One region of the Kribbella sp. NPDC048915 genome, then DNA from elsewhere that is predicted to be linked to it. Evidence: predicted binding sites of a transcription regulator. Region 1 holds the regulator's gene; each other region holds the start of a gene.
The links. The regulator HrcA, encoded in region 1, represses chaperone genes, less so after heat shock. The targets are predictions, from matches to a motif close to TTGGCACTCGNNNNNNNCGAGTGCCAA.
Positions count from the first base shown of each region.

Region 2: AB0B82_RS12940 (FmdB family zinc ribbon protein) is a predicted target of HrcA. The motif match lies at 6,907-6,933, and genes of this name have one in related genera.
Region 3: groL (chaperonin GroEL) is a predicted target of HrcA. The motif match lies at 6,640-6,666, and genes of this name have one in related genera.

Region 1 is NZ_JBEZFT010000057.1:10,853-20,357, forward strand. Features, by position in the region: gene AB0B82_RS24770 (DUF3376 domain-containing protein) at 1-1,136, shown strand, start outside; gene AB0B82_RS24775 (DUF3097 domain-containing protein) at 1,111-1,980, opposite strand; gene AB0B82_RS24780 (MBL fold metallo-hydrolase) at 2,094-2,864, opposite strand; gene AB0B82_RS24785 (EF-Tu/IF-2/RF-3 family GTPase) at 2,887-3,273, opposite strand; gene AB0B82_RS24790 (ThuA domain-containing protein) at 3,404-4,054, shown strand; gene AB0B82_RS24795 (Gfo/Idh/MocA family oxidoreductase) at 4,051-5,142, shown strand; gene hrcA (heat-inducible transcriptional repressor HrcA) at 5,202-6,224, shown strand; gene dnaJ (molecular chaperone DnaJ) at 6,249-7,391, shown strand; gene AB0B82_RS24810 (16S rRNA (uracil(1498)-N(3))-methyltransferase) at 8,087-8,803, shown strand; gene AB0B82_RS24815 (helix-turn-helix domain-containing protein) at 9,006-9,335, shown strand; gene AB0B82_RS24820 (Gmad2 immunoglobulin-like domain-containing protein) at 9,472-9,505, opposite strand, start outside.
Region 2 is NZ_JBEZFT010000019.1:16,967-26,471, reverse strand. Features, by position in the region: gene AB0B82_RS12985 (hypothetical protein) at 1-878, opposite strand, end outside; gene AB0B82_RS12980 (META domain-containing protein) at 972-1,577, opposite strand; gene AB0B82_RS12975 (SigE family RNA polymerase sigma factor) at 1,574-2,104, opposite strand; gene AB0B82_RS12970 (alpha/beta hydrolase) at 2,235-3,566, opposite strand; gene AB0B82_RS12965 (hypothetical protein) at 3,709-4,320, opposite strand; gene AB0B82_RS12960 (hypothetical protein) at 4,551-4,691, shown strand; gene AB0B82_RS12955 (GNAT family N-acetyltransferase) at 4,800-5,330, shown strand; gene mscL (large conductance mechanosensitive channel protein MscL) at 5,362-5,751, opposite strand; gene AB0B82_RS12945 (SAF domain-containing protein) at 5,865-6,479, opposite strand; gene AB0B82_RS12940 (FmdB family zinc ribbon protein) at 6,539-6,886, opposite strand; gene AB0B82_RS12935 (penicillin acylase family protein) at 7,074-9,505, shown strand, end outside.
Region 3 is NZ_JBEZFT010000109.1:11,212-20,716, forward strand. Features, by position in the region: gene AB0B82_RS32870 (ABC transporter ATP-binding protein) at 1-936, opposite strand, end outside; gene AB0B82_RS32875 (ABC transporter ATP-binding protein) at 933-2,657, opposite strand; gene AB0B82_RS32880 (glycerophosphodiester phosphodiesterase family protein) at 2,791-3,717, shown strand; gene AB0B82_RS32885 (M48 family metallopeptidase) at 3,700-4,959, opposite strand; gene AB0B82_RS32890 (PspC domain-containing protein) at 5,058-5,420, opposite strand; gene AB0B82_RS32895 (MmcQ/YjbR family DNA-binding protein) at 5,735-6,070, shown strand; gene AB0B82_RS32900 (GNAT family N-acetyltransferase) at 6,051-6,614, opposite strand; gene groL (chaperonin GroEL) at 6,848-8,473, shown strand; gene AB0B82_RS32910 (glycoside hydrolase family 6 protein) at 9,373-9,505, opposite strand, start outside.

The DNA of each region.
Region 1 (9,505 bases):
AGCGCGCCGACCTGGAGAAGCAGCTCAGCGCGGCGAGCGACTGCCTGCTGAAGGTCCAGGCCGTTCGCGACGCGTTGACCGCCGAGCTCGCCGACGCCGACCTCGACCTGCGTCCGGCCGGCGGCGGTGAAGCGGTCGCGGTCGGGCTGAACGACATCTTCGAACAGTTGCAGATCCAGCGGGCGCTCGGGGACGCGTTCGCCGCCTTGATCGCCGAGGTCGGTCAAGAGCTCGTCGACACCGCGCTCGAGGTCGAGATCGTCTCGCGCTGTACGTCGGCGCGCACGCCGCAGCAGCGCAGCGCCCCGTTCCAGTTCCTCCGCCTCGGGCCGGACATCCCGCTCGCCGTCCTCGACGACCTGCCGGAAGGGACGGTCGCCGACCAGCTGAAGGACCGCATCCTGTACGGCAGCCAGGTCGGCCACTTCGGTGCCTTCGGCGCCGCGGACTGGCGGCGCTGGGACTGGCTGATGGGCCGGCTGCACAGCGTCGCGCACCTCGGCGCGATGCTCGGCGCGGACGCCGACTGGATCCGCGAGACGCAACGCGAGGTGCTGCGCGCCGAGGGCTGGGAACTCGACGCGGTCGCCGAGCGGATCCAGCGGCTGGCCCGGGACTTCCCGGTCGACGCGGGGATGGGCGCCCTGGTGACGATGCGGGACGAGCTCAACGCCTCACCCGAAGGACGCGCGATCACCAAGGGCCTCGCGGACCGGATGGTCGACGTATCGAGCGGTCTCGGTCCGCAGGTCGGCACCTGGGTCAAGGCGGTGGCCGGCCGCAAGCAGCAGCCCGCCTCGTGGCTGCTGCGGACCGCTCGCTGGTTCACCGAGCCCGCCCGGCAGGCGGTCTGGGAGCGACTGGTCCGCGGTGCGAAGCTGAGCCCGGCCCGGCGGCCGTGGATCTTCGAGCCATGGTTGCCTGCGGCAACGGCTGCCGCGGGCATCGTGCTGCTCGTTGTGGCCGGTCTGGTCGGCGCCGTACGGCTCCCGGTCGCGGCGTTGGCCGGCGCCGTCCTGGCGCTCAGTGCGGTGCTCGGGATCGTGACCTGGTCGGTCCGGCGGACGCGCCGCCGGATCCGCGCGTGGATCGAGCAGCGGCTGCCCGAGATCAGTCGAGCGTCACGAAATCGATGAGCTCCTCGACGCGGCCGAGCAGCGCCGGGTCGAGGTCGGCGAAGCTGTTCACCTTGGACAGGATGTGCTTCCAGGCGGCCGCCACGTCGGCCTGGTCGGTGGCCGGCCAGCCGAACGCCTGCAGTACACCCTTCTTCCAGTCCTGACCGTGCGGGATCCGCGGCCACGCCTTGATCCCGACCGACGACGGCTTGACCGCCTCCCAGATGTCGATGAACGGGTGGCCGACCACGTGCACGTACTTGTTCGACACCTGCGCGGCGATCTTCGACTCCTTCGAGCCCTCGACCAGGTGGTCGACGAGTACGCCGAGCCGCCGTCCGGGACCGGGCTGGAAGCGGTTGACGATCTCGACCAGATCGTCGACGCCTTCCAGGTATTCGACCACGACGCCCTCGATCCGCAGGTCGTCGCCCCACACCTTCTCGACCAGTTCCGCGTCGTGCCGGCCCTCGACGTAGATCCGGCTGGCCCGGGCGACCCGCGCGCGGACGTTGTCCACGGCCACCGAGCCGGACGCCGTCCTGGTCTTCTTGGCCGGACCGGCCTTCTTCGGCGGTTTCAGGCTGACCGGCTTGCTGTCCAGCCAGAACCCCGGTCCGAGCGGATACGTGCGGATCTTGCCGTGCCGGTCCTCGAGGTCGACCACACCGTGTTCCCAGCGCACGATCGCGCCGACGAACCCGGAGCTGGGCTCCTCGACGACCATGCCCTTCTCGATCTCGACCTCGACGGTTCGGCCGTTCTTGGGCTTGCGCCAGTCGCCGGCGAGGACGTCGTTCCCATACCTGTCAGCCACCGGACAACCGTATGCCGTGCCGGACCGCGGGGACCGGCACGACATCCGGGTGGTTCCTGGCGACAGGATGTATCGCCTACCGGGCGGTGGTCCAAGCGGTATCCGAGCGTGCGGCTCGCGGCGACCGGCGGAGACGTCCTGTTCGTTGGTACCTCAGGTCAGCTGGGGCCGAGCAGCGGGAGGCTCGGGCGTTGCGGCGTACCGAGGGCGGCGTACCCGCGGCGGATCGCGTCTTGCAGCTTGTCCACCGGCCAGGGCCAGTCCTCGGTGTGCTTCAGCGCGTCCTCGAGCGGCGTGCCGGCGTGATGCAGTGTCGAGATCGTGTTCGCGACCTTGCCCAGGTCGATCGCCTGGTTGTGCGCGAACTCGACGTCCACGACCGCGCCGTGCCCCGGAACGACCGTCGCGTCGGCCGGCATCATGCCGATCGCGGCCTGGATCGTGTCCGGCCACTCCAGCGGGAACGAGTCCTCGCCGTACGACGGCGGCGCCGACTCCTCGAGCAGGTCGCCGACGAAGAACACCCGCACATCCGGTACGACGACCACGGTGTCGCCGGAGGTGTGCGCGTTACCGACGTGCAGCAGCTCGACGCGGCGATCACCGAGGTCGAGCACCTTGGCGGCGGCGAACGTCGTACCGGCCAGGTTCTCTTCGGCCGCGGCGTTCTCGTGCAGGTAGACGGTCGCGTCGGTGAAGACACTGTTGCCGACCACGTGGTCGAAGTGGGCGTGAGTGTTGACCACCCACTTCACCGGTGCGTCGGTCAGCTCCCGGATGTGCTCACGGAGCTGCTCGGCCTCCTCGGCGGTGGCCCGGGTGTCGATCACCAGCGCGCCGTCGGCACCGACGACCAGGCCGACGTTCAGGTCCCATTCGTCGTACCGGCGGACCCAGGTGCGGTCGCCGATCTCGGCCCATGCGCTCATGGGTCCGACAGTACTTGCGCGGCTATTTGCTCAGTGCGTCGCCCTGGAGCACCTGGTCGCGGTCGACGCCGCGGAGCAGCAGCCCGATGTTCTCGCCGGCCTTGGCGGTCCGCACGGTTTTGCGGAACATTTCGATACCGGTCACCTCGACCTGCAGCAGCGGCTGGCCGGCCCGGGTGATCAGCACCTGCTCACCGACCGACACCGTCCCGGCCTGCACCCGCCCGGTCACCACAGTGCCGCGGCCGGTGATCGAGAACACGTCCTCGACGGTCATCCCGAACGACCCCACCGGCAGCGTGTCCTGCGGCCGCGGCGGCGCCGGGAAGCTGTTCGCCTCGGCGTGCCCGCGGACGAGCATTTCCTGCGGATCCATCGGGTTCGACCGCTTCCAGAACTTCCAGCCCATCTCTCGACCCTAAAGGTTCGATGGTCACCCCTCGGTCAGACAGGCCCGGGCGGTTGGCAACCCCTCGGCTGCGGATCTAGAGTCGCAACAGTTCCGATCGGAATCTCGAAACTTTCGAAGGGTGGCCGGTGTGACGACACGACGTGCTGTGGTGGTCCGGGGCGGCTGGGAAGGGCACTCGCCGGTCGAGGCGACCGACCTGTTCATCCCGTTCCTCAAGGAGAACGGGTACGACGTCACCGTCTCCGACTCGACCGCCGCCTATCTGGACCTGGACGGCGTCGATCTGGTGCTGCAGTGCGTCACGATGAGCACCATCGAGACGGACCACTTCAAGGGCCTCGAGGCCGCGATCCGGCGCGGTACCGGGTTCGCCGGCTGGCACGGCGGGATCGCGGACTCGTTCCGCGACAACGCCGACTACAGCTTCATCACCGGCGGGCAGTTCATCTCGCACCCGCACGGGTTCACCGACTACCGGGTGAACATCCTGCCCGAGCAGGCCGATCACCCGATCGTGCAGGGCATCTCCCACTTCGACGTGCACACCGAGCAGTACTACGTGCACTACGACCCGACCAACACGGTGCTGGCGACGACGCAGTTCGAGTCGCACCCGGATTACCCGTGGATCGAGGGCGCGGTGATGCCGGCCATCTGGACCCGCACCTGGGGCGAAGGCAAGGTCTTCGTCTGCACGGTCGGCCACAAGCTGGACGACCTGGAGACTCCCGAGGTACGCACGATCATCGAGCGGGGGCTGCTGTGGGCGAGCAAATGACACGCGTTGGCATCGTCGGTACGGGCGTCATCTCCGGGACGTACCTCGAGCACCTCGGCAAGCTCCCGGGGGTCGAGGTGGTCGCGGTCGCCGATCTCGATGTGAGCCGCGCTCAGGCGGTCGCCGAGAAGAACCCGGGCGTCCGCGCGGTCGCGCCGGACGAGCTGTACGCCGCCGACGACGTCGAGATCGTGGTCAACCTGACGATCCCCGCCGCGCACGCCCCCGTGCATCAGGCCGCGATGGAGGCCGGCAAGCACGTGTACGGCGAGAAGCCGCTCGCCGTCGACCGCGCCGAGGCCGAGCCGCTGCTCAAGTACGCCGCCGCGAACAACCTCCGCGTCGGCTGCGCGCCGGACACCGTCCTCGGCACCGGCACCCAGACCGCGCGAGCGGTGATCGACCGCGGCGACATCGGCGTACCGCACGCCGCGACCGCGTCGTTCGTCACGCCAGGGCACGAGCTGTGGCACCCGGCGCCGGAGTTCTACTACCAGCCCGGCGGCGGCCCGGTCCTCGACATGGGTCCGTACTACGTGACCAGCCTGGTCACCCTGCTCGGTCCGGTCCGCCGGGTCACCGCGCGCGCCGGCCGGTCCAAGGAGGAGCGCAAGATCCACACCGGTCCGCGGGCCGGTACGACGTTCCCGGTCGAGGTACCGACGCACGTCACCGGCGTCCTGGAGCACGAGTCCGGTGCGCTCACGACCGTACTGATGTCGTTCGACGTGTGGGCGGCGCGGCTGCCGCGGATCGAGGTCCACGGCACCGAGGGCAGCCTGTCGGTCCCGGACCCGAACAACTTCGACGGCACGGTCGAGATCGCGACGTCTGCGCAGCGTGAGTGGACCGAGGTCCCGGTGGCCGGCGGGTACGCTGGAGCGGGCCGCGGCGTAGGTGTCGCGGACATGGCCCGCGCGATCCGGCGCGGTGAACCGCACCGGGCCGACGGGGCACTGGCCTTCCACGTGCTCGACGTACTCGAGTCGCTGCTGGAGGCCGCGGTACAGGACCAGCCGGTGGATGTGACGAGCACCGTGGCGCGTCCGGCGCCGGTTCCGTTGGGAGCGTCGCCCGAGAGCGCCTAGACTGGCACTCTGAAGGACTGAGTGCCAAGGCCGGCCACGAGGCTGAGAGGGTGATGCGCGTGCTCGACGAACGCAAGCTCGACGTTCTCCGCGCCATCGTCGAGGACTACGTCGCCACCCATGAGCCGGTCGGCTCGAAGACGCTGGTCGACCGGCACAATCTCGGCGTGTCACCGGCTACGGTGCGTAACGACATGGCCGCGCTGGAGGAGGAGGGGTACATCACCCAGCCGCACACCAGCGCGGGCCGTATTCCCACCGACGCCGGGTACCGGCTGTTCGTGGACAAGCTGAGCACGGTCAAGACGCTGTCGGTCGCCGAGAAGAAGGCGATCACGTCGTTCCTGGCCGGGGCGGTCGACCTGGAGGACGTCGTCCGCCGTACCGTCCGGCTGCTGGCCCAGATCACCCGCCAGGTGGCCATCGTGCAGTACCCGTCGCTGAACCGGTCGAGCGTGCGGCACATCGAGGTCGTCACGATGAGCCCGCGCCGCCTGCTGCTGGTTCTGATCACCAGCAACGGCCGGGTCGAGCAACGGCTCGTCGAGCACCCGAACGAGATCGACGAGCAGGTCATCGCCGACCTGCGCTCGCGGCTGAACACGGCGGTGTCCGGGCAGCGGCTGACCGAGGCGACCGCGTCGCTGGCCGGCGTCCCGGAGCTGTTCGCGCCGCACGACCGCTCGCTGGTCTCGGCGATCGTCACCACGCTGCTGGAGGCGTTCACCGACGAGGTCGGCGAGCAGCGCATCGCGGTCGGCGGCGCCGCCAACCTGACCCGGTACGGCGACGACTTCGAGCGGAACGTGAAGCCGGTGCTGGAGGCGCTGGAGGAGCATGTCGTCCTGCTGAAACTGCTGGGGGAGGCGACCAACCCGCAGACGCTGACGGTGCGGATCGGCCACGAGAACCCGTTCGAGGAACTGGCCACCACCTCCGTGGTCGCCACCGGCTACGGGTCGAAGTCCGAGGCGCTGGCCACCCTGGGCATCGTCGGCCCGACCCACATGGACTACCCCAGCACGATGGGCGCCGTCCGCGCCGTCGCCCGCTACGTCAGCCAAATTCTGGCTGAATCCTAACGAAGACAACCCCTGGTCTGGAGTATGAGCACCGATTACTACGCCGTCCTGGGCGTCAGCCGTGACGCGTCGCCGGACGAGATCAAGAAGGCGTACCGCAAACTGGCACGCCAGTACCACCCGGACGTGAACGACTCCGAGGACGCCCACCAGAAGTTCCAGGAGATCGGGCGCGCGTTCCAGGTTCTCAGCGACCCGCAGAAGCGGCAGATGCACGACCTCGGCGGCGACCCGTTCGCCACCGCGGGGGCCGGCCCGGGCGGCGCCGGCTTCGGTCAGGCGTTCACGTTCACCGACATCATGGACGCCTTCTTCGGCCAGACCGGCGGCGCGACCCGCGGGCCGCGGCCGCGCACCCGGCGCGGTCAGGACGCGCTGATCCCGCTGCGCATCGACCTGGCCGAGGCGGCCTTCGGGACGACGCGTGAGCTCAAGGTCGACACCGCCGTACTGTGCCCGACCTGTAGCGGCACCGGCGCGGCAGCCGGCTCCGAGCCGGTCACCTGCGAGATCTGCCACGGCCGCGGCGAGGTCACCCACACCCAGCGGTCGTTCCTCGGCGAGGTGCGCACGATGCGCCCCTGCCCGAACTGCCGCGGCTACGGCACCACCATCCCGAACCCGTGCGTCGAGTGCTCCGGCGACGGCCGCGTGCGCTCCCGCCGTACCGTCACCGTGAAGATCCCCGGCGGCGTCGACACCGGCACCCGCGTCCAGCTTTCCGGCCAGGGCGAGGTCGGCCCCGGCGGCGGCCCGGCCGGCGACCTGTACGTCGAGATCGAGGTCGAACCGCACGAGATCTTCACCCGCAACGGCGACGACCTGCACTGCACGGTCACACTGCCGATGACCGCCGCCGCGCTCGGCACCACGATCGACCTGCCGACCCTCGAGGGCGAGCCGGTCCCGCTGGAGATCCGCCCCGGCACCCAGTCCGGCACCGCGATCACCCTCGCCGCCCGCGGCGTCCCCCGCCTCCGCCACGCCGGCCGCGGCGACCTGATCGTCCAGGTCATCGTCGAGACGCCGACCAAACTCGACGAGTCCCAGGTCGACCTCCTCAAACAGTTGGCCGCCCTCCGCGACGAAGAACGCCCCGAAGGCCAAGTCCAAGCCGCCCACAAAGGCGTCTTCGGCCGCCTGAGAGACGCCTTCGGCGCCCACTGACCCGCCCCACCGCCGGCTGCACCCGCTCGCCCTACCGCCGCCGGTCGCACCACCGTGGCCTGACCGGCGGTTGCACCACCGTGCCCCGGCCGAGGCCGGCCCCCGCTCGTGCCGCCCGGCCTCGCGCGCCCCGCCTGTCCGCCGGCCGACGCTCCTGCTCACTCCACCCCAACAGCACGGGATATCCGTTCCTGTTGGGGGTTCTCTGCTGGTGTACGCACGAAGAACCCCCAACGGGAACGGATATCCCGTGCTGTTGGAGCAGCCGGCGCCGCTCAGGCACGCTCAACCGCCCACACAGCCAGTCACGAGAGCCGATGCCCCTTCAAGTGGAGGGTTGCCCATTGAAATTTCCAGGGGGCAACCCTCGAGTTCAGTGGGCAACCCTCGAGTTCAGTGGGCAACCCTCGAGTTCAGTGGGCAACCCTCGAGTTCAGTGGGCAACCCTCGAGTTCAGTGGGCAACCCTCCAGTTCAGTGGGCAACCCTCCAGTTCAGCGGGCAACCCTCCAGTTCAGGGGGAACCTCGCTCTGAGGGCATGCTTCGGTGGGCGTCGAGAGTGGGCGTGAGAGTGTTGGGGCGGCTGGGTGGTGGTGGGTCGGTAGGTGCTCTGCGGCCGAGCGATCGAATGGCCGGGTGGTCGATGGTCGGTTGGTGGGTGATGAGCGGGGTAGCGGTAGGTGGAGGTGTGGCAGGTGGGTGTGGCGGTGTTCTTCCGGGCCGAGCTCGGTGAGGGCGAGTTGGTGCTGGACGGTGCCGAGGGGCGGCATGCGGCGGTTGTACGGCGAATTGGGCCGGGCGAGCGGGTACGCCTGACGGACGGGCGTGGCGCGTGGGTCGAGGGACCGGTGGTTGCCGCGAGCAAGTCCGGTGTGACGGTCGCCGTCGACGAGCGCGGGGCGGACGGTGCGCCGACGCCGCGGTTGATCGCCGTCCAGGCGGTACCGAAGGGGGAGCGCGCCGAACTGGCGGTCGAGATGTTGACCGAGGTCGGCACCGACGTGATCGTGCCGTGGAACGCGGAGCGCAGTCAGTTCCGCGCCAACCCCGAACGGGTCGAGAAGACGCTGGCGAAGTGGCGTGCGTGGGCGTTCGAGGCGAGCAAGCAGTCGCGCCGTACGTGGTTCGCCGAGGTCGCCCCGCTCGCGTCGACGGCGGATGTTGCGAAGTTGCTGGCCGACGCGGCGCTGCCGGTCGTGCTGCACGAAGCGGCGACCCAGCCCCTCGCATCGCTGGAGCTCCCGCCGACCGGCGACGTTGTACTCGTGATCGGCCCGGAAGGCGGTATCGCGCCCGCCGAACTCACCGCCTTCGCCGTGCCTCCGGTCCGCCTGGGCCGCACAGTCCTCCGCACGTCCACCGCCGGCGTCGCCGCAGCCGCCGCCCTCCTGGCCACCAACCGCTGGACCTAGGGCATGTCATCACCTGGTTCGGTGTGCAATCTCTCATTAGGTAGTGCACCTCGAAACGGTGTACGCGGGGAGCGATTCACGCTCAGGTGCACTACCTGTTGGCGGAGACGTCCTGTTGAGCCGACACACCTCCGCGCCGGCTGGGGCGGGGTGGGTACGCTGTTGGACGGGGGACGAACTGTTGTGCGGAGGATCGGACGCTATGCCTGTCGAATCGGCTCGGGCTCGGACGTTGCTGCATGTTCACCCGACTGAGGTGTCGCTGCAGGTGGCGCTCGATGCGCTCGCGGATCCGGTCCGGCGGGCGATCCTGCGGGACCTGGCCGCGCACGACGACTGGACGCGGGCCTGCGGCACGTTCGATCTGCCGGTGAAGAAGGCGACCGCGAGTCATCATTTCGCGGTACTGCGGGCCGCCGGGCTGATCGAGCAGCGCGACGAAGGCGCTCGCCGGCTGAACCGCCTGCGCCGCGACGAGTTCGAGTCCGCGTTCCCCGGTCTCCTCGCCGCCACCGTCGACCGCCCCGACTAACACCCCGCCGATCGCCCCGACCGGCCACCTCGTCGATCGGCCCTGACCGGCGCACTGCCGACCAACCCGACCGGCACCCCGGCGACGACCTCGACCGGCATTCCGGCGTCCGTGCGGCCGGGCTGCGGCTGGGGGGTTATTTGACGACGATCGATTTGGTGTCGGTGTCG
Region 2 (9,505 bases), on a different contig from region 1:
AGCGCCTGGTCGTACTCGGGGTAGTTCGTCCGCAGCGTCGTGGTGCCGTAGTAGTTGGTGCCCGACTTCCAGGCCGTACCGGCCCCGCCGCAGTGGCCCGCGGTCACGGAGCCGCGCTGGCCGTTGGAGCGCCGTACGACGGAGAAGCCCGCACTGCAGTTCTTCAGGGAGGAGGTGATGCGCGCACCGCCCCAATGACCGCCCTTCGGAGTGTCGCTCAACCGGGACATCCGTGCGAGCGAACCAGCGACGAGCTGGACGCCGGGCACCTCACGGAGCCCTGCGAGCGAGGCGGCCGACGTGGTCGCCTGGTCGTACTCGACGATCACGTTCTCTGTCACCGGATCGAGGTCTGCTGCGTACGTCGTCCGTGCGGCGTCGGCCGACCACGTGCGCGCGCCGACAGCGTTCCACGTCGCCGCGATCGCCTGCGCCGTACGGCAGCTCGATTCGACCTTGACCAATGACTTTCCGGCCGCGGGCAGGTTGCGCTGCATCGCGGCCTGGTATTTCGCCTCGTCCAGCCGCGCGGAGTCGACAACCACCTTGTAGCCGGTCGTCGCCGAGCCGACGACGCCGATGACGCCTTGGCTCAGCCCGTACGGCAAGCCCGAGGTCGGCCGGCCGGTGGCGTCCAGCGGCTCGAGTGACTGGATCGCCGCCGAGATGCCGTCGCCGAGCGACTCGCCGAGCGGGCGCGCGTCGGCTGCGGAAGTCGGCTGCGCGAGCCGCTGCGCTTCGGTCGAGCTGGTACTCGGTTGGGCGTGGGAACACGCCGCGCCCTGCGCTACCGCGCCCGAGGAGGGCGTGGCGAGGGCGACCGCGAGGAGTGAGATGGAGCCGAGCGTGACCAGCGGGACGGTAACTGAGAGTCGCACGTAGCTCCCCGAATCGGTGGACCGAACCACTAGATCGTCCGGTCAACGACTCCGATCCGTCAAGACCTGATCACTGTCCGCAGGCAATTGCGACTACCGTGCGCGAGCGTAACTCGCAAGTTGACGCCCGTCGGCGCCGAAGAACTTCAGCGCGTTGTCGTCGAGCGTGACGCGTTTCGCGGCCTGCAGTACGCCGGTGTGCGGCACGTTGTCGCACCCGACCAGGTGCTGCGGGCCGATCGTCGCGCTGAACGCGCCGTCCGGGCCGATGGTGTACGTCCCCTGCAGCCCGTTGCAGCCGTCGGAGCCCGTCCACGTGCCGTCCGGTTTCAGCTCGAGCACCGGCTGCTCCGGCCGCGCCTTCTTGAGCGATTCGGCGCCGACCATCTGCACGGCCTGCCACGTCCCCGAGACTGATTCGGCCGACACGACGTGGAGCCGCGCGCTCGGCGAGGTCGACGACCCGCCGGCGGCGGCCGGGGGCTGTGTGGGCGTGTTGTTGGAGCCGGCGAGTCCGAAGCCGGCGACCGCGATCGCTGCCACCGCGGCAGCAGCCGCGCCGGACGCGATCCAGGTACGGCGCTGGGCGCGACGGGCGCCCGTGGTGGCGCGCTCGGTCAGGCCGACGGTGTCCGGCACGGAGGCCGCGGCGCGTTCGAAGGTGGTACGCAGGTCATCCTCGAGATCGGTGTTGCTCACGACAACCTCTCATCGACACGGTCCGACTCCCTGGCCGAGTCTCTGGCTGAGGAGTCTCTGGGGTCTCTGGTTCGGCGGAGCGAGGCGAGCGCCCGGCTGGCAGTCGCGCGCACGCTCGACGGTTTGATGCCGAGCACGTCGGCGATCGTCTGGTCGTCCAGGTCCTGGTAGTAGCGCAGGACCAGCACGACCCGTTCCCGGGCGGACAAGGTCGTCAAGGCGCGCCACAGATCGTCGGAGTCGGCGACATGCGTGGCGTGGTCGGGCACGGTGCGGTGCGGCTCGATGTCGGCGGTCGGCGCCTCGCTGAACGACCGCCGGCGCGTCATCGACAGGTACTCGTTCACGAGGATGCGGCGGACATAGTGATGCGGATCGTCCGCGGTGCGCACCTTCCGCCAGGACCGGAACGCCTGCATCAGCGCGATCTGTGCCAGGTCTTCGGCACGCTGGTAGTCCCCGGAGACCGTGAACCCGAGCCGAACCAGTTCCTGTCCACGGGCGGACACGTACTCCTCGAACTCCACTCGCCACTCCCTGGCTGGGCGTACAGCTCCTCACACCTATTAGACGCATCGAGTCCGCCGGGCTGCTGCAACTGTTCCTGCACAGTTCTCTACAGTTCGATCTCTACCCCTCGCCCACTACAGGCGCCGGCTACTGCAGCAGGAACTCCCGTGTCGCCTGCTGGCCGCGGGGATCACGCTTCACGCTGTGGCCGCTTCCGGGAATCACGACGAGTTTCGAGTTGGGGGCGTGCTCGCGCTCCCATTTCGCCCAGTCGAGCGGGCAGAACAGGTCGTTGGTCCCGTGCAGGATCAGTGTGCGTGGCAGGAGCTCCTGACTGGCCGGGTACGTCGACACGCGGTCGGCCGGCCAGCGCAGACAACCCTGAATCGGCAGCACGTTCTGCGCGGTCGCCACGTCGTACGGGTGCAGCCGCTTCGGGTTCAAGCGCCGTACGGCATCGTCGAACGCGGCCTTGCGATCAGCCTTGCCGGACCACGGGAAGCGAAGGTCCGAGCAGAGCGTGGCCATGTGCAGTCCCGCGGACAGCCGGTCGTAGGTGACGCCCTTACTCGTGGTCCGCTCGAACAGCTGCTTCAGCCCGGAATCGTCACCGTTGCGGGCGTTGTGGAGGATCGTCGAAATCCCCTTCAAGGACGGGTTGACCGCGTTGAGGCTCGAGACCGACAGCGACTCCATCAGGTCGGCGCCGCTCACCCCGTTCCGTACCAGCCAGGCCAGGTCGTCGACGGGATCCGTCGTACAGGCCGAGTCCTGGCGGCAGGCGGCCCGCAGTACGTCGGCCGTGGCCGCCATCAGGTCGACGTTCATCGGATCGAAGCCCTTGTGCGGTACGACGGAATCGAGCACCAACGCCTGCACGCGATCCGGGTACTTGAGGCCGTACTGCGCTGCAGTGAAACTGCCGTACGACGTGCCGTCGAGCGTCAGCCGTTCCACCTTGAGGAGTTGCCGCAATTGCTCGATGTCCTCGACGGTGTCCGGCGTGCCGTAGTACCCGGCGTCGGCGCCGAGGCTCTCGGCGCACTCGTCCACAGCTGTGGTCGGCGGTGTGAGGAAGTCCGAACCGCCGACGGTCTGCTGCAGCGCCGAGCAGTTGATGCCTCTGGCCCCGGTGCCGCGTTGGTCGAACATGACGAGGCGGTACTCGCGCAGCACGTCGGGATGCACGCTGCGGCGTAGATCGCGGAGCAGCGGTACGCCGGGTTGACCGGGACCGCCGGTGAGCAGCAGAAGGACGCCGCGGGGCGCGTCGACGTTGTCGGCCGCGGCGACCTGGAGGTTGAGGGTCGGGCCGTCAGGGCGGCTCCGGTCAAGAGGCACCTGCAGCGTCATGCAGAGATAGCCCCCAAGGCACGACGTGCCTTCGGCTGATCCCGACGTCGACGAGGTCGGAGCGGCCGGCGGACTGCAGGCCGTGCAGGCGAGAACCAGCGCAAGCAGCAGGCGGATCGTTCGCATGCGTCCCTCCCCTCTGGCTGAGGGTGAAGCATCAGCGATCACGCCGCAACCTGCCTTGCGGGTCGCCCTCAGATGGGACCCGCAAGGCAGGCGCGGCTCGACCCCACTGCGGACGGCTTCGGGGTGCGCATCCGCGGCAGGGTCAGCGCAGGCCGAGCGACTTGATCAGCTCGGGCGTCACCTGGCGTGGCGCCGGCAGGGCGCCGGGCTTGCCCTGGCCCTCGAACGACGTCGCCACGAGCCGGCGGCAGCCGAAGGACTCGGCGGTGAACGAGAGGACACCGCGGTCGTTGTCGGTGAACCGCAGTACGTACGTGGGTCCGAGGTCCTTGGTGCAGATGTTCGGCTTCTTCGCGACGGGTTTCGCCGCGTCGATAAGGGCGAGCAGGGCGCTCGCTTGCTGCCCCGTGCGCTTGGTGGTCACCGTGGCGTAGCTCTGCCCGGTCGCGTGGGCGTCGTACTGGCAGATCGTGACGCTGACCGGATTGAACTTCGACGCGGCTGCGCCCTGCCCCCAGACGGCCTTGTCGGTGGCTGCGCGGACGGCCGCGATGGTCTCCGGGCAATCCGTACTCGGGGTACCGCTCGGGTCGGCTGGGCTGGCCGACGGGCTGGCCGACGGGGTCGCCGACGACTGGGTGGGCTGGGCGGCGGGCGGGGGCGAGGCAGTCTCGTTGCCGCAGGCGGCGGCACCTCCGAGAACAGCCACGACAAGCGTCGCACCGATCAGGCCCCGTGTCCGTTGTGCACTCACGACTCGGTCCTTCCGGGTTGGGCAAGGTCCACCATGATGGTGGAACGGGGTCACGTCGCGCGTGCCGGAACATCACGGCGGCACGTCTATCCGGTCACGCCGCTCGATCGATCCGCAACCGAGGCACAGCTGTAACGTGCCCGCACTGGTGACCCGAAACAAGCCCGCGGCGCCGGTCGCGTCACCGTCGGCCGCTGCTGCGGCTTCGCGCGACTCGGTAATCTGGAGGCATGACGAGCCCGTACGAGGACGACGAGCCGCTGCTGCCTGACCAGACCCGGGACGACGACCCGCGGACCTGGGGCGACAGCGAGTACGGCAGCGACGACGACGAACGCATCCTGAACGAGGTCCCACCGCACCACGGCTGACCACGGCCGCACAGCTCTCAAGCCACTGCGGTCTGGTGTCTTGCGCCGGAGTCTTGCGTGGTGTCTTGCGTGGTCTGATCGTGGAGTTCGTCGACTGAGAGGGAGACGGTGGAGCTTCGGGGGTACGAGGACCGGTACGGCGTCCGGGTCGCTGGCTGGGCGACGGACGAGAAGGAAGTGGCCTTGCTGTCCGGGCGGGTGGTCTATCCGTTCCCGGAGGAGCTGTTGACGAGCTGGCGGACGGTTGACCCGGACATCCACTCCTATCTGCTGTTCGACGGCGAACGGGCGGTCGGGTACGGCGAGGTCTGGCTGGACGACGAGGAGGACGAGGTCGAACTCGCCCGGATCATCGTGGACCCGGAGGTCCGGGGGCGGGGAATCGGTGCTGGACTTGTGCGGGCGTTGCTCGGTCCGGCGCTGGCCGCCGGTTACTCGGAGGTGTTCCTGCGGGTCCGGCCGGAGAACGCCGCCGCGATCCGGACCTATCAGCGGAGCGGATTCGTCGATGTCCCGGCCGGGTTGATGGCGGAATGGAACGACGGTCAGCCGGTCGCGTACCGCTGGATGCGCTACGCGGGCGAAGTCGCCGCCGTGGGTTCCGCCGAGCAGGTGGACGCCGGCGAGCTCAGGGGCTGAGGATTCACGTCCACCTGCTGACTGGGACTCTTTACAGCTGGCGGGTACGAAGCAGGTCCCGGATCTCGGTCAGCAGCTCCTGCTCGGTCGTCAACGGCTCGGGCTCCGGCTCCTGCCCACGGGCGCGGCGCTCGGCCAGCTTGTTCAGCGGCATCACGATGAAGAAGTAGACGGCCGCGGCGACGAACAGGAAGTTGAGCGCAGCCTGCAGGATCGAGCCGATCGAGAACACCGCCTCGTTGACCGTGAAGTTTCCGACCTTGCTGATGTCGGCCTTTCCGAAGATCGCCGCGATCAGCGGGTTGATGAGGCCGTCGACCAGCGCGGTCACGATCGCACCGAACGCTGCGCCGATGACGACCGCGACCGCGAGGTCGACGACGTTGCCGCGCATGATGAATTCTTTGAAGCCCTTGAGCATGGTGCCTCCACGGAGCGAGGGGTTTACCCGCACAAGTTAGGCCTGCACGCTCCGTAGGGCGAGTGCCCGCGCCGGATGGCAACAGATCGTCCCGCGGCCAATTCGCTGCGTGATCAGCTCGTATCGGGGGTCAGAGCGACGCTGATTCTCGCGTTGCTGGTGGCCTGCGCCAGTCGCGCGGCCGTGTCCGGCGTCGTCGCGATCACGATCAGCGCCCCGGTGGACGACGATCGAGGTGCCGGCAACGCCACCACGCGCACGGCTCGGGCGAGCAGCCCGGCAGCGTCGGCGGTCGTACTCACGGCGCCGTACAGATTGATGCGGTCGCCGACCCGGAGCAGGGCGGCGATGTCGGCGTCGTCGACGCGGAACGGGTAGGCAACGGAGCCCGACGGCACGGCGGGTGGGGCGAGAAATCTCGCGTCGGTGAGTGGTTCGCCTGCTCTGACCGGGCCGTTGAGGACACGGTGAGTGAGCTCGCTGCCAGGTTTCAGTACGCCGGAGGGCACGGCGTCGGGCGGTAGCTCGACAGTGCGTAAGTCGCCGCGGTCCGGTATGGCTCCGCCGCTGAGGTCATGCGCTGCCGCCAGCACGGCGACCGTCGGTGGCGGCGCGGGGGAGAGGGCAAGAAGTCCGAAGTACACAGCGGCCGCGGCGGCGACGCCGGCCAGCAGCCGACGGTGCCAACGGGCGGCCCGGAGCAGGTCGTGGAGCGAGGGGATTTTCATGCCGGAGAAGGTACGAGTTTCTCCGGCGACCGCCCTTCAGTTATCCACAGGCGCGGCGGTCAGGCCGCGCTGGTGCCCGAGGACGAGCTCGTCGAAGAACCGGAAGACGAGGACGAAGAAGTCGACGTGGATGACGAACCGCCCGACGACGAATCCGAGGAGGACGACGAGGAGCTGGACGCCCCGGAGGCCGACGAGTCGGACTTCGCGGGAAGCGAGCTGTTGCCCGACGACCGGCTGTCGGTCCGGTAGAAGCCGGAGCCCTTGAACACGACACCCACGGCGTTGAACACCTTGCGCAGGTTGCCCTGGCAGTTCGGGCACACGGTCAAGGCGTCGTCCGTGAAGCTCTGGCGCACCTCGAGCGCTTCGCCACAGTCGGTGCACTGGTACTGGTACGTCGGCACGGTCGGTTCCCTTCAGGCCGCTGGCACTCCTACTACCCGACTGCTAATAATGCGCCAGCGGGCCGAAGTATTCCAAACCCGGTCCTCTGTAGCTCAACTCAGCGTCGATGTAAAGCTGACGCAGAGCAACGCAAAGTTGTGCGGGACCCCATTTGGGGTGGGCGGTGGGATTCTCTACGGTTGGTCCGTGCGTCGCCTGCTTCGAGCCGTCATCGTCAGCGGAATCGCCCTCGCCACGGTCCTCCTGGTGATTGCGGGAACCGTCGTGTACGTCGTCCGCCATTCGTTCCCGACGTACGACGGAACGATCGATCTGAACGGTCTGGAGGCCGACGTCACCGTGCTCCGGGACGCCAACGGCATCCCGCAGATCTACGCCGACACCCCGGCTGACCTGTTCGCCGCGCAGGGTTACGTGCACGCGCAGGACCGGTTCTTCGAGATGGACTTCCGCCGGCACGTCACGTCCGGCCGGCTGACCGAGCTGTTCGGCAGGTCCGCGCTCGAGACGGACAAGTTCACCCGGACCCTCGGCTGGCGGCGGGTGGCCGAGAAGGAGCTGCCGCTGCTCAGTCCGACCACCCGGCAGTACCTGGACGACTACGCCCGCGGCGTCAACGCCTACCTGTCCGAGCACAGCGGCTCCGGTCTGAGCCTGGAGTACGGCGTCCTGTCACTGCAGCCCGGCGGGCCGAAGAACTACCGGCCGGAGCCCTGGACCGCCGCCGACTCGCTGGCCTGGCTCAAGGCGATGGCGTGGGACCTCGGCGGCAACCTGGACGAGGAGATCACCCGGACGAAGCTGCTGGCGGCGTTCCCGGCGCGCAACATCGAGAGCCTCTACCCGCAGTACCCGTACGAGCGCAACCAGCCGATCCTGTCCGCTGCGGCGGTCGCGAAGGACGGCAAGTTCACCACCTCGCCGGTCGCCCCCGAGGTCCGCCGCGGGATGCTCACCCAGGACCTGCTGAAGTCGCTCGACACCGTGGAGAAGGTCGCGAAGGGCCTGCCCGAGCTGCTCGGACAGGGCGACGGCATCGGCTCGAACTCCTGGGTGGTGTCCGGTGACCACACCACCACCGGAAAGCCGCTGCTGGCCAACGACCCGCACCTCGGCGCGTCCATGCCGGGCATCTGGACCCAGGTCGGCCTGCACTGCAACAACGTCGGCAAGAGTTGTCCGTTCGACGTCTCCGGCTTCAGCTTCTCCGGTCTCCCGGGTGTGGTGATCGGCCACAACAACTCGATCTCCTGGGGCTTCACCAACCTCGACCCGGACGTCCAGGACCTGTACCTGGAGCGGATCGACGGCGACAACGTCCTCTACAACAACAAGTGGCGCGCGATGGCCACCCGGCAGGAGACGTTCAAGATCGCCGGCGAGGACGAGCCGGAGACGCTCACCGTCCGCGAGACCCGGCACGGCCCGCTCATCTCCGATGTCGGCCAGGACGAGCGCAAGGTCGGCGAGTCCGCCGCGGCGCGGGCGAAGTACCCGAAGGCGTACGGCGTCGCGCTGCAGTGGACCGCGCTGACCCCGGGCCGGACCGCCGACGCGCTGTTCGCGATCAACATGGCCCAGAACTGGTCGCAATTCCGTGCGGCCGCGCGGCTGTTCGAGGCGCCCTCGCAGAACCTGGTGTACGCCGACACCGAGGGCCACATCGGCTACCAGGCGCCGGGGCGGGTGCCGGTCCGCTCGGTCGGCCGCGGCGACTGGCCGGTCCCGGGCTGGGACCCGAGGTACCACTGGAAGGGCTACGTCCCGTTCGACTCGCTGCCGACCGAGTACGACCCGCCGGACGGCGTCATCGTCACCGCCAACCAGGCAGTGGTGCCGAACACGTACCCCTACTACCTGACCAACTCGTGGGACTACGGGTACCGCTCACAGGAGATCCTCAAGCGGATCAAGGCGGCCGGGAAGCTGGATGCGAACGCGATGGCGTCGATCCAGCTGGACACCAAGAACAGCATCGCCGAAATGCTGGTGCCGTACCTGCTGCGGATCAGCATCGACGACGAGTTCGACCGGCAAGGCCAGGACACCCTGCGGAACTGGGACTTCACCCAGCCGCCGGACTCGGCCGCCGCGGCGTACTTCAACGTGGTCTGGCGCAACGTGCTCGCTCTGACGTTCCACGACCAGCTGCCCAAGGACACCTGGCCGGACGGCGGCTCCCGCTGGTTCGAGGTGGTCCGCAAGCTGATCGCCCAGCAGAACAGCGGCTGGTGGGACAACATCGCCACGCCGCAACGGGAGAGCCGCGACGACATCCTGCGGGAGGCCCTGGTCAACGCGCGGACCGAGATCACCCAGAAGATGGCGCGGGAGCCGTCCAACTGGGAGTGGGGCCGGCTGCACAAGCTCACGCTCACCAACCAGACCCTCGGTACGTCGGACATCGGCCTGGTCCGGAGGATCTTCAACCGCGGCCCGTACGAGCTCGGCGGCGGTACGTCGATCGTCGACGCGACCTCCTGGGACGCCGCGGAGGGGTACGCCGTGACGTCGACGCCGTCGATGCGCATGGTGGTGGACCTGTCCGACTTCGACAAGTCCCGCTGGATCAACCTGACCGGGGTGTCCGGCCATGCGTTCTCGTCGCACTACACGGA
Region 3 (9,505 bases), on a different contig from region 1:
GCCGGACTGCAGCTCGTCCAGCCAGGACAGCAAGCGGTCGACCGGGTCGATCAGCTGGTTCACGTACAGCACGGCGGCCGTGACGGCGCCGAGTGAAGCGTGCCCGTTGAGGTGCATCCAGCCGCCGAACAGGAGCGTGCCGACGACCGGGACCAGGTAGCCGAGCTCCGCGGCCGGGAAGTACACGGTCCGCAGGAACAACGTGTACCGCTCGGCCAGGTAGCTGCCTCGGATGTCCTGATCGCCGCGCCGCACGCGGTCGTCGTACCGCCGCAGGGCCTCAACAGTGCGCGCACCCTCGACCGTCTCGGCCAGCGAGCTGGTCATCTGCGCGTACGCCGCGTTCTCGCGCAGGTAGCCGTCTTTCGCGCGCCGCAGGTACCACTTGGTGCTCAGCCAGAGCAGCGGGACCATCGCCAGCAGCGGCACGAGCACCCAGACGCCGACCAGCACGGTCGCGACCACGGTGAACACCACGGTGACGAACGCGATGATCGTCTCCGGTACGGCGAAGCGCACCGTGCGGGACAGGGTGTCGACGTCACGCGACGTCCGCGACAACAGGTCGCCGGTGCCGGCCCGCTCGACCGTACCGATCGGGAGCGCCAGCGCGTTGTCGACGAACTCCTCGCGCAGCTCGGCCAGCACCTGCTCGCCGAGCGCGAACGAGCGGTACCGGGCCCAGCGGGTCAGCAGCGACTGCGCGACGATGAACGCGGCGATCACCGCGATCACCACGTTGACCTTGGTCGCGGTCGTGCCGTTCTGCACGTCTTCGACCAGGTTGCCGATCAGTCGCGGCGCCGCGAGCCCGGTCACCGCGGCCAGGGCGTGCAGCCCCAGCGCGATCAGCAGGGCACGCGGGTGTTGCCGGGCCAATCGGCGCGCGTGCCGGCGGATCTCGGTGGGCCCGGCCACGGGCAGGATCTGCCTCATCGCAGGGCCTCCTCGGCGTCTTCGGTCTGACGGGTGACGGTGCGGCGGTACTGCGGTGTGCTCTCGAGCAGCTCGCGGTGCTTGCCGGTAGCAACGACACGGCCGGCGGCGACGAAGATCACCTCGTCGACGCGGTCGAGCAGTAGCGGGCTGCCGGTCAGCACGACCGTCGTACGCCCGGCCCGGTGCGCGCGCAGCCGCTCCGCGATCCGCGCCTCGGTGTGCGCGTCCACGGCCGAGGTCGGCTCCACCAGGACCAGCACGGACGGGTCGGCGAGCAGCGCCCGCACCAGCACGAGCCGCTGACGCTGACCGCCGGAGAACGAGCGGCCCTTCTCCTCGACCTCGGAGTCGAGCCCGTCCGGCAGCGCGACGAGCACGTCCTCGGCGGACGCCGTTCGCAGCGCGGCCATCAGGTCGTCCTCGGAGCGCCGGCCTGTCGGGTCCAGCTCGGTGCGCAACGGACCGGTGAACAGCTGGGAGCCCGTGTCGCTGACCAGGATCCGCTCCCGGACGTCAGCCCGGGTAGCGCTGGCCAGCGTCACCCCGCCGTACCTGACCTCGCTGGCGTCGTCGTACCGGCCGAGGGCGTCCGCGAGCTTGCCGTAGTTGTCCGACTCGGCCGAGACGACCGCCGTGAACAGGCCGTCGCGGGCGCGGATGCCGGACACCGGATCGACCAGGTCACCACGGTCGGGAAGCCGCACCGGCGTCTCCGGCTCGGTGATGTCGGTCTCCAGCTTCAGCACCCGGATCACCCGGCCCGCCGCGACCAGTCCGCGCATCAGCTGGTTGGCGAACTCGGTCGCCGTCCGCAGCGGCAGCACGAGGAACGTCGCATACCCGTAGAAGGCGACCAGCGAACCGGCGCTGAGCTGACCGCGCAGCGCGAAGTGTGCACCCAGTCCGACCACCAGCACGACGAAGATGCCGGGCAGCAGCACCTGCGCGGCGTCCAGCACGGACTGGATGCCCGCGACGCGCACACCTGCCTTCCGCACCTGCTGCGACTCGCTGCGGTACCGCCGGGAGAACGACTCCTCGCCGCCGATGCCACGCAGCACGCGCAGACCGGCCACGATGTCCGAGCCGAGCGAGTTCAGCTCGCCGACCGCCTCGCGCTGCGCGGACTGCCGCCGGTGCAGCGGCCGCAGCATCGGGCCGAGGCAGAACAGCATGATGGGTACGCCGATCAGCACCACCAGACCGAGCACGGTCGACGACGAGAGCAGGATCGACGCGACCACGACGAACGCGACGATCGCGCCCGCGAACCGGGCCGAGATCTCCATCAGGTTGCCGATGTAGGACAGGTCGCCGGCGCCGATGCTGACCACCTCTCCGGTGGCCAGCTGCTTGGGCAGTGTCGCGCCGAGATCGGCCGACTTCCGCGTCACCACCTGAACGGTCCGGTACGCCGCGGTCAGCCAGTTGGTGACCGCGAACCGGTGCCGCATGATGCCCGCGACCGCCTGCACGACGCCGACCGCGAACAGCAGCGCGGTCCAGTGCAGCAGCCGCTCACTGTCCCGCGCGGCGATGCCCTCGTCGATCGCCTTGCCGAGCAGCGCCGGGATCAACGCCTGCGCCGCCATCCACAAGATGCCGAACGCCATCCCGCCGGCGAGCGTGCGGGCCTGGCCGCCGGCCACCCACCACAGATAGCGGGCCGGCGAGCGGTGATTCGGTACGCCGGGGTCGGCGAGCGGCAGTTGTCTCATAGCCTTCTCAGGCTAGGTGCCGCCACCGACAGCCGCATGCGAATTACTCGCACCTGGAGACCGTCGGCGAAGCGTCATCTTGCGTTGGGCAACACGTTCCTGCCGGGTCATCCGCGGCGCGTGTGCTGGCGGCATGTTGGTGATCGCGCATCGAGGGGCCAGCGGGTACCGGCCCGAGCACACGGCGGCGGCGTACCGGCTGGCAGCGGTCCAGGGGGCCGACTACCTGGAGCCGGACTTGGTCGCCACGCTCGACGGCATCCTGGTCTGCCGGCACGAGAACGAACTGTCGGGCACGACGGACGTCGCCGACCACCCGGTGTTCGCGGATCGCAGGCTGACCAAGGTCGTTGACGGGACGGCGGTCACCGGCTGGTTCGTGGAGGACTTCACGTACGCCGAGCTGCGGACGCTGCGGACCCGCGAACGGATGCCCGCGCTGCGCGCCGCGAACACGGCGTACGACGGGCTCGAGGAGATCCCCACGTTCGACGACGTGGTCGCACTGGCCCGGGCGGAGTCTGCGCGGCTCGGGCGGCTGATCGGTGTACTGCCGGAGATCAAGCATCCGGCGTACTTCCGTCGGCTCGGTCTGCCACTGGAGGAACTGCTCACCGAGCGGATCATCGCTTTGGGGCTGCGCCCGGACGAGATCATGATCCAGTCGTTCGAACCGGCCAGTCTGCGGCGGCTGTCGGTGATGACCGGGGTACCGCTGGTTCAGCTGATCGGGACCGGGTTCGTCGAGCGGCGTGGTCTCCGCGAGATCTCGACGTACGCGCAGGTGCTGGCGCCGCACAAGGACCTCGTCGTACCTCGGCTGGCCGATGGTCGGCTCGGTGAACCCACCCGACTGGTCGACGAAGCGCACCGCGCCGGTCTGAACGTCCAGGCGTGGACGTTCCGCGCCGAGCGGCGCTTCCTGCCCACGGCGACCGACTTCAGCACCGAACTGACCCGTTTCGCGACTCTTGGCCTCCAGGCCGTCTTCACCGACCAGCCCGACCAGGCCGCGGTCGTCCGGGACGCGACGCTGGGGGTGCTAGAGACTGGCGCGTAGGGCGGCCAGTGCCTTGGTGGCGGTCGGCTGCAGCTCGTGGTCGATGGCTCGGCTGCGGTCGATCCCCAGGACCAGACGGGCGCTGGTGGCCGGTCGGCTGCGGAGGAGCTTCGTCCGCAGGTACGTCGGCGGGTGCGTCGCGTCGGTCCGTACCTCGCGCAGCCGGCTGACCCGCAACCGGCGTTCGATCTCGTGGGCGGGGATCTCCGTCACCTCGCGCCGTACGGCTTCCAACGGGTCGATTTCGGTCGGAAACCGGAGCGCTCGCTCCATGGCCCGGTACGAGGTGTCGGCCAGCAGCACCCGCTCGAGCGCGTGGGCGCTCGCCTCGGAACCGGCGATCTCGCCCGACTTGAGATCAGCCAGGTACTCCGCCCGCTGGTCGCTGCGGAACGCCAGCCGTTCGAGCAGCCAGGCGACGCCGCTCACCAGGACGCCGATCGTGGCGTTGAGCATCCGGCTGACGAGCGTGGCTCCGGTCGGGTCCTCGTAGCCGAACTCCCGCCGGATGCGGTCGCCGTGCTGCTCGGCGAAGGTGGCCTGCAGTTCGCCCAGGACAGACCAGGCAGCGCCGACCACCCAGCCGCTTCGGGTATCGCCGTGGCGTCCATGGCCGAACTCGTGCGCCAGCACGGCGACGCGCTCCTGCGGGCTCAGACCTGCCCAGAGGGGCAGCCCGATACAGACGACAGGCCGGAAGCGCCAGCCGACCTGTGCGTACCAGAGGTTCGCGTCCGTAGTGACGGCAACAGCCGCCACCCGCCGCGTGCCGATGGCGTCGGCCAGCTCGTCGAGCACGGCGTACAGCGTGGGGACCTCGTCGCGGTGGACGAGGTAGATGTCGTCAGGCAGCCGCGTGGCCCGCGGACGCAGCAGGAAGGCGATCCCGAAGGCGAGCAGAGCGAGCAGCCCGCTCAGCCAGAGCGGCCGGTAGAACACCAGGAGGCCGACGCCGACCAGGAACGCGAGCAGCGGCAGCAGCAGGATCAGCCCGGACAGTACGTGGGCGCTGATCCTGGCAGCGTCCCAGCCGGGGCGGTGGACCGTTCCGGACTCCAGTTCGCGGTACAGCGCGTCGGCGAGCCGGTGCTCGAGCCGACGGCGCCACGGGGGAGTCCGGTCCACTTCAGGAGCCGGGTCGACGTTCCAGTCGCACTTGTCACACCAGGTGACGTGCCTCGGGTTGACCCGGAGTTGCTGCCCGCAGTCGGGGCAGCGAGTGATCTGTTCGGCGCGCTGCACCACGGCAGTGTGGCAGCGCGGCAGCGGGGTGGGAAGTCAGTTCGGCACCCCGCCGCCGGGTCCGGCGGTGCTGCGCCGTTCGGTTGGCGCAGTGGTGGTCACGCCGCCGGGGGCTTGTCGCCGGTCGTGGTGGTGTCGTCGTAGATGCGGGCCGCGATGTCCTGCTCGGTGGTGTCCTGGGTGTGGTTCTGGGTGTGGTTCTGGTTCACCGACTGCTGGACGTTCTGCCAGACCGCCTTGCCGTCCGGCTCGGGGATCACGATCCACGCGACCGCGTAGCCGATCAGCGCGGCACCGCCGGTGATCAGCGTCAGGCCGACCCACGCGAGCCGGATGAGGGTCACGTCGACGTTCAGGTACTCGGCGATGCCACCGGACACACCGGAGAGCATGCGCTGCTTCGAGGAACGGCGAAGGACCTTGCCGGACAGATTCTGGAACGGAGCGTTGGAGTTCGTCATGGCTCCACTGTCCCGTGCGGACGGCCGCTGCCACATCCGGATCGGTACCGACCCACCCCTGACCCGACCCCTACCCCTTCCGTGGAACCCTCAGGCCCCTCCAGGCTGTCTCTCAGGGTGAGCGGAGGAGCATGGACGAACGGCGGCCGGGCTCAAGGTGCGGTACCAGCCGGTGCGGTCGCCCAGCTACCCCGACGGCACTGCCTTTCGGCGTATCACCTGCTGTGGTGACGGTCCTGCCGGCCGGGTCGACGGTGGCCGTCAGGATCGCGCGCTGACAAAACTGTCGGTGGGGGTGGCTAGCGTGCCGGGGTATGGACGTGGCGGCGGTGGTGAAGGTGATGGTGGGGCTGCCGGGGGTCGAGGAGCAGGAGGGGTGGGCCGGGCAGCCGGTGTTCAAGGTGCGGAACAAGAGCTTCGCGTACCTGTCCGGCGACCAGACCCGCATGCACCTCAAGGCCCTCCGGGAGGAGCAGGAGGCGCTGGTGGCCGAGGATCCGGAGGTGTATGCGCCGTCCTGGGCCAGCGGCCGGTTCGCCTGGCTCGACATTCACCTCGAGCTGGCCGATCCCGGCGAGCTGCAGGAGCTCATCACCGAGGCCTACCGCCTCACCGCCCCGAAGTACCTGGTCACCCAACTGCACGGCTGACGAGGACCCACTGCGGGCTGGTGCGACTCACTTCGGTGAAGCCCGCCGCCAGGTAGACCGACAGCGGCCCGCGGTACAGGTCGGCGGACGGGACCCGGCCGGCCGCGGCGGTGTCGACGGCGCAGGCCTCGACCGTGCGTGCGCCGTACGAGCGGGCCAGCTCCAGCGCGCCCGCGGACAGCTCGCCGGCGATTCCCTTCCGGCGCTGCCCGACCGGTACGACGAAGCAGGTGATCACCCAGGCGTCCGGGTGGTCCGTGCGCCAGTACGGCGAGGCGACCACGCGTGGGTACGACGTACGAGGTCCGACGGCGCACCAGCCGACCGGCACGTTCCCGTCGTACGCGACGACACCGGGCGGTCGCTCTCCGTCGCAGACCTGGTGCCGCAGCGCCTCGCGGTGCTGGTCCGGGGAGGCCTCGGACCACGCCTTGCCGCGGAGCCGGAAGTACTGGCAGAAGCAGCGCGACGGGTCGCCGCGCTCGCCCATCACCGCCCGGACGTCGGCCCAGGCACCGGATCCGGCCGGGCGTACGCTCGCCATGGGTCCACCGTAGGCCGGGGGCTGGCTTGCACTCACTTGGGGCGAGTGCTAATACTTGGTTAGCACTCCATGGGTGAGAGTGATAAGTGCTCGCGCCCGGAGTGTGCAAGGAGTACGGCCTCGATGAGGTGCCGGTGTGCGGCGGGACATGAGCGTCGCGGGGCCGGTGCCGTCCGTCGCGGGCATCAGGCCGGCTGAACCACACAGACTCGACGCGGGAGGACTCGCGGAGAATGCCCAAGCTGATTTCGTTCGATGAAGAGGCGCGCCGCGGCCTCGAGCGGGGAATGAACACCCTCGCCGACGCGGTCAAGGTGACGCTCGGCCCGAAGGGCCGCAACGTCGTGCTGGAGAAGAAGTGGGGCGCCCCCACGATCACCAACGACGGCGTCTCCATCGCCAAGGAGATCGAGCTCGAGGACCCGTACGAGAAGATCGGGGCCGAGCTCGTCAAGGAAGTTGCCAAGAAGACCGACGACGTCGCGGGTGACGGCACCACCACCGCCACCGTGCTGGCTCAGGCTCTCGTCCGCGAGGGTCTGCGCAACGTGGCCGCCGGCGCCAACCCGATGTCCCTGAAGAAGGGCATCGAGAAGGCCACCGAGGCCGTCAGCGAGCAGCTGCTCAAGCTGGCCAAGGACGTCGAGACCCGGGAACAGATCGCCTCGACCGCGTCGATCTCCGCCGCGGACACCCAGGTCGGCCAGATCATCGCCGAGGCGATGGACAAGGTCGGCAAGGAAGGCGTCATCACCGTCGAGGAGAGCAACACCTTCGGCCTCGAGCTCGAGCTCACCGAGGGTATGCGCTTCGACAAGGGCTACATCTCGCCGTACTTCGTCACCGACACCGAGCGGATGGAAGCGGTCCTCGACGACCCGTACATCCTGGTGGTGAACAGCAAGATCGGCAGCATCAAGGACCTGGTCCCGGTGCTGGAGAAGGTCATGCAGACCGGCAAGCCGCTGGCGATCATCGCCGAGGACGTCGAGGGTGAGGCGCTGGCCACCCTGGTCGTCAACAAGATCAAGGGCACCTTCAAGGCCGTCGCCGTCAAGGCGCCGGGCTTCGGTGACCGCCGCAAGGCCATGCTGGTCGACATCGCCGTCCTCACCGGCGGCGAGGTGATCTCCGAGGAGGTCGGCCTCAAGCTCGACTCCGTCGACCTGGAGCTGCTCGGTCAGGCCCGCAAGATCGTCGTCACCAAGGACGAGACGACCATCGTCGAGGGTTCCGGCGACGCCGACCAGATCACCGGCCGGGTGAACCAGATCCGCGCCGAGATCGAGAAGTCGGACTCCGACTACGACCGCGAGAAGCTGCAGGAGCGGCTGGCCAAGCTGGCCGGCGGCGTTGCGGTGATCAAGGTCGGCGCGGCCACCGAGGTCGAGCTGAAGGAGCGCAAGCACCGCATCGAGGACGCCGTTCGCAACGCGAAGGCGGCCGTCGAGGAGGGCATCGTCGCCGGTGGTGGCGTGGCGCTGCTGCAGGCGTCCGTCGCGGCGTTCGAGAAGCTGGAGCTCGAGGGTGACGAGGCGACCGGTGCGCAGATCGTGCGCCAGGCCGTCGAGGCCCCGCTGAAGCAGATCGCCGTGAACGCCGGCCTCGAGGGCGGCGTCGTGGTGGAGAAGGTCCGCAACCTCGAGCCGGGTCACGGTCTGAACGCCGCGACCGGTGAGTACGTCGACCTGATCGCCACCGGCATCATCGACCCGGCCAAGGTGACCCGGTCCGCGCTGCAGAACGCGGCGTCGATCGCGGCCCTGTTCCTCACCACCGAGGCCGTCATCGCCGACAAGCCGGAGAAGGCCGCGGCCGCTCCGGGCGGCGCCCCCGACATGGGCGGCATGGACTTCTGATCCGCTGAAGTCCGCACAGCACAAGCAGTAAACGCAGTACAGGCAGTAGACGCAGTACCCCAGAAGGTCCCGGGTCGCCGACCCGGGACCTTCTGCTGTGCCCACACCCGCCCCGCACCGCACCCGCCGCCCGCTCCCGCACCGCACCCGCCGCCCGCTCCCGCGCCGCGCCCGCTGCCCGCGCCCGCTCCCGCTCCCGCTGCCCGCGCCCGCCGCCCGCTCCCGCTCGGCCAACTCTCGGGGGGCTTGAACAGGAAACGGTGTGTGTGCACTCGTTATTGCTTGTTCAGGCCCCCCGCCGCGCGGACGCGCTCCCGCTGTGTGGCGCTGGTTGGTCATGGGTGGGGTGGTCCCAGCCGCATCTGTGGAGGGTTTCCCCCGTATGACGGAAAGAATCCTCCACTGTCGTGCGGAAAACGCTCCTAGATGATTGATGCACGGTCCGAAGGTGTGCACGCTCGACAGTTAGTGTGGTGTGGGGCGGGTGTGTTCGGTGTCCGGTTCACGCTCAGCCGTGGCTCCTGGGACGGGAGACGTCCTGTCGACCTGACACACGCCACACGCCCGAGTGTCCTCGACTCGATCACCGCCTACGACCGCCGAATCCAGACCAGGCCGTGCATCAATCATCTAGGAGAGTTTCCGGGGTTCCGGGTGGCCAGCTGTCGGGGCGTCGAACAGGAAACGGGGGCTGCGCACCGGATACTGGCCAGCTCGGTCGCGGTCAGCCGGCGACACGAGGCCGATGGAGAACGTGGCTTCGCTTGTTCAAAGCCTCCGCCGCGCGGACGCACCCCCGCTTTGTGGCGCTGTTGGTCACGCGTGGGGTGGTCCGAGCCGCATCTGTCGCTTTCCCAGGGCGGCGTGATGTCAGGGGGCGTGATGTCAGGGGGCGGGGGTCAGGTGCCGGTGATGAGGTGGTGGGCCAGTGCGGGGGAGAAGGTGCGGGTGGGGAGGTCGGGGGTGAGGCCGCAGGGGCCGTCGGATTCGCCGGGGGTGCGGAGCCAGAGGTGCAGGTCGACGGGGGCGGAC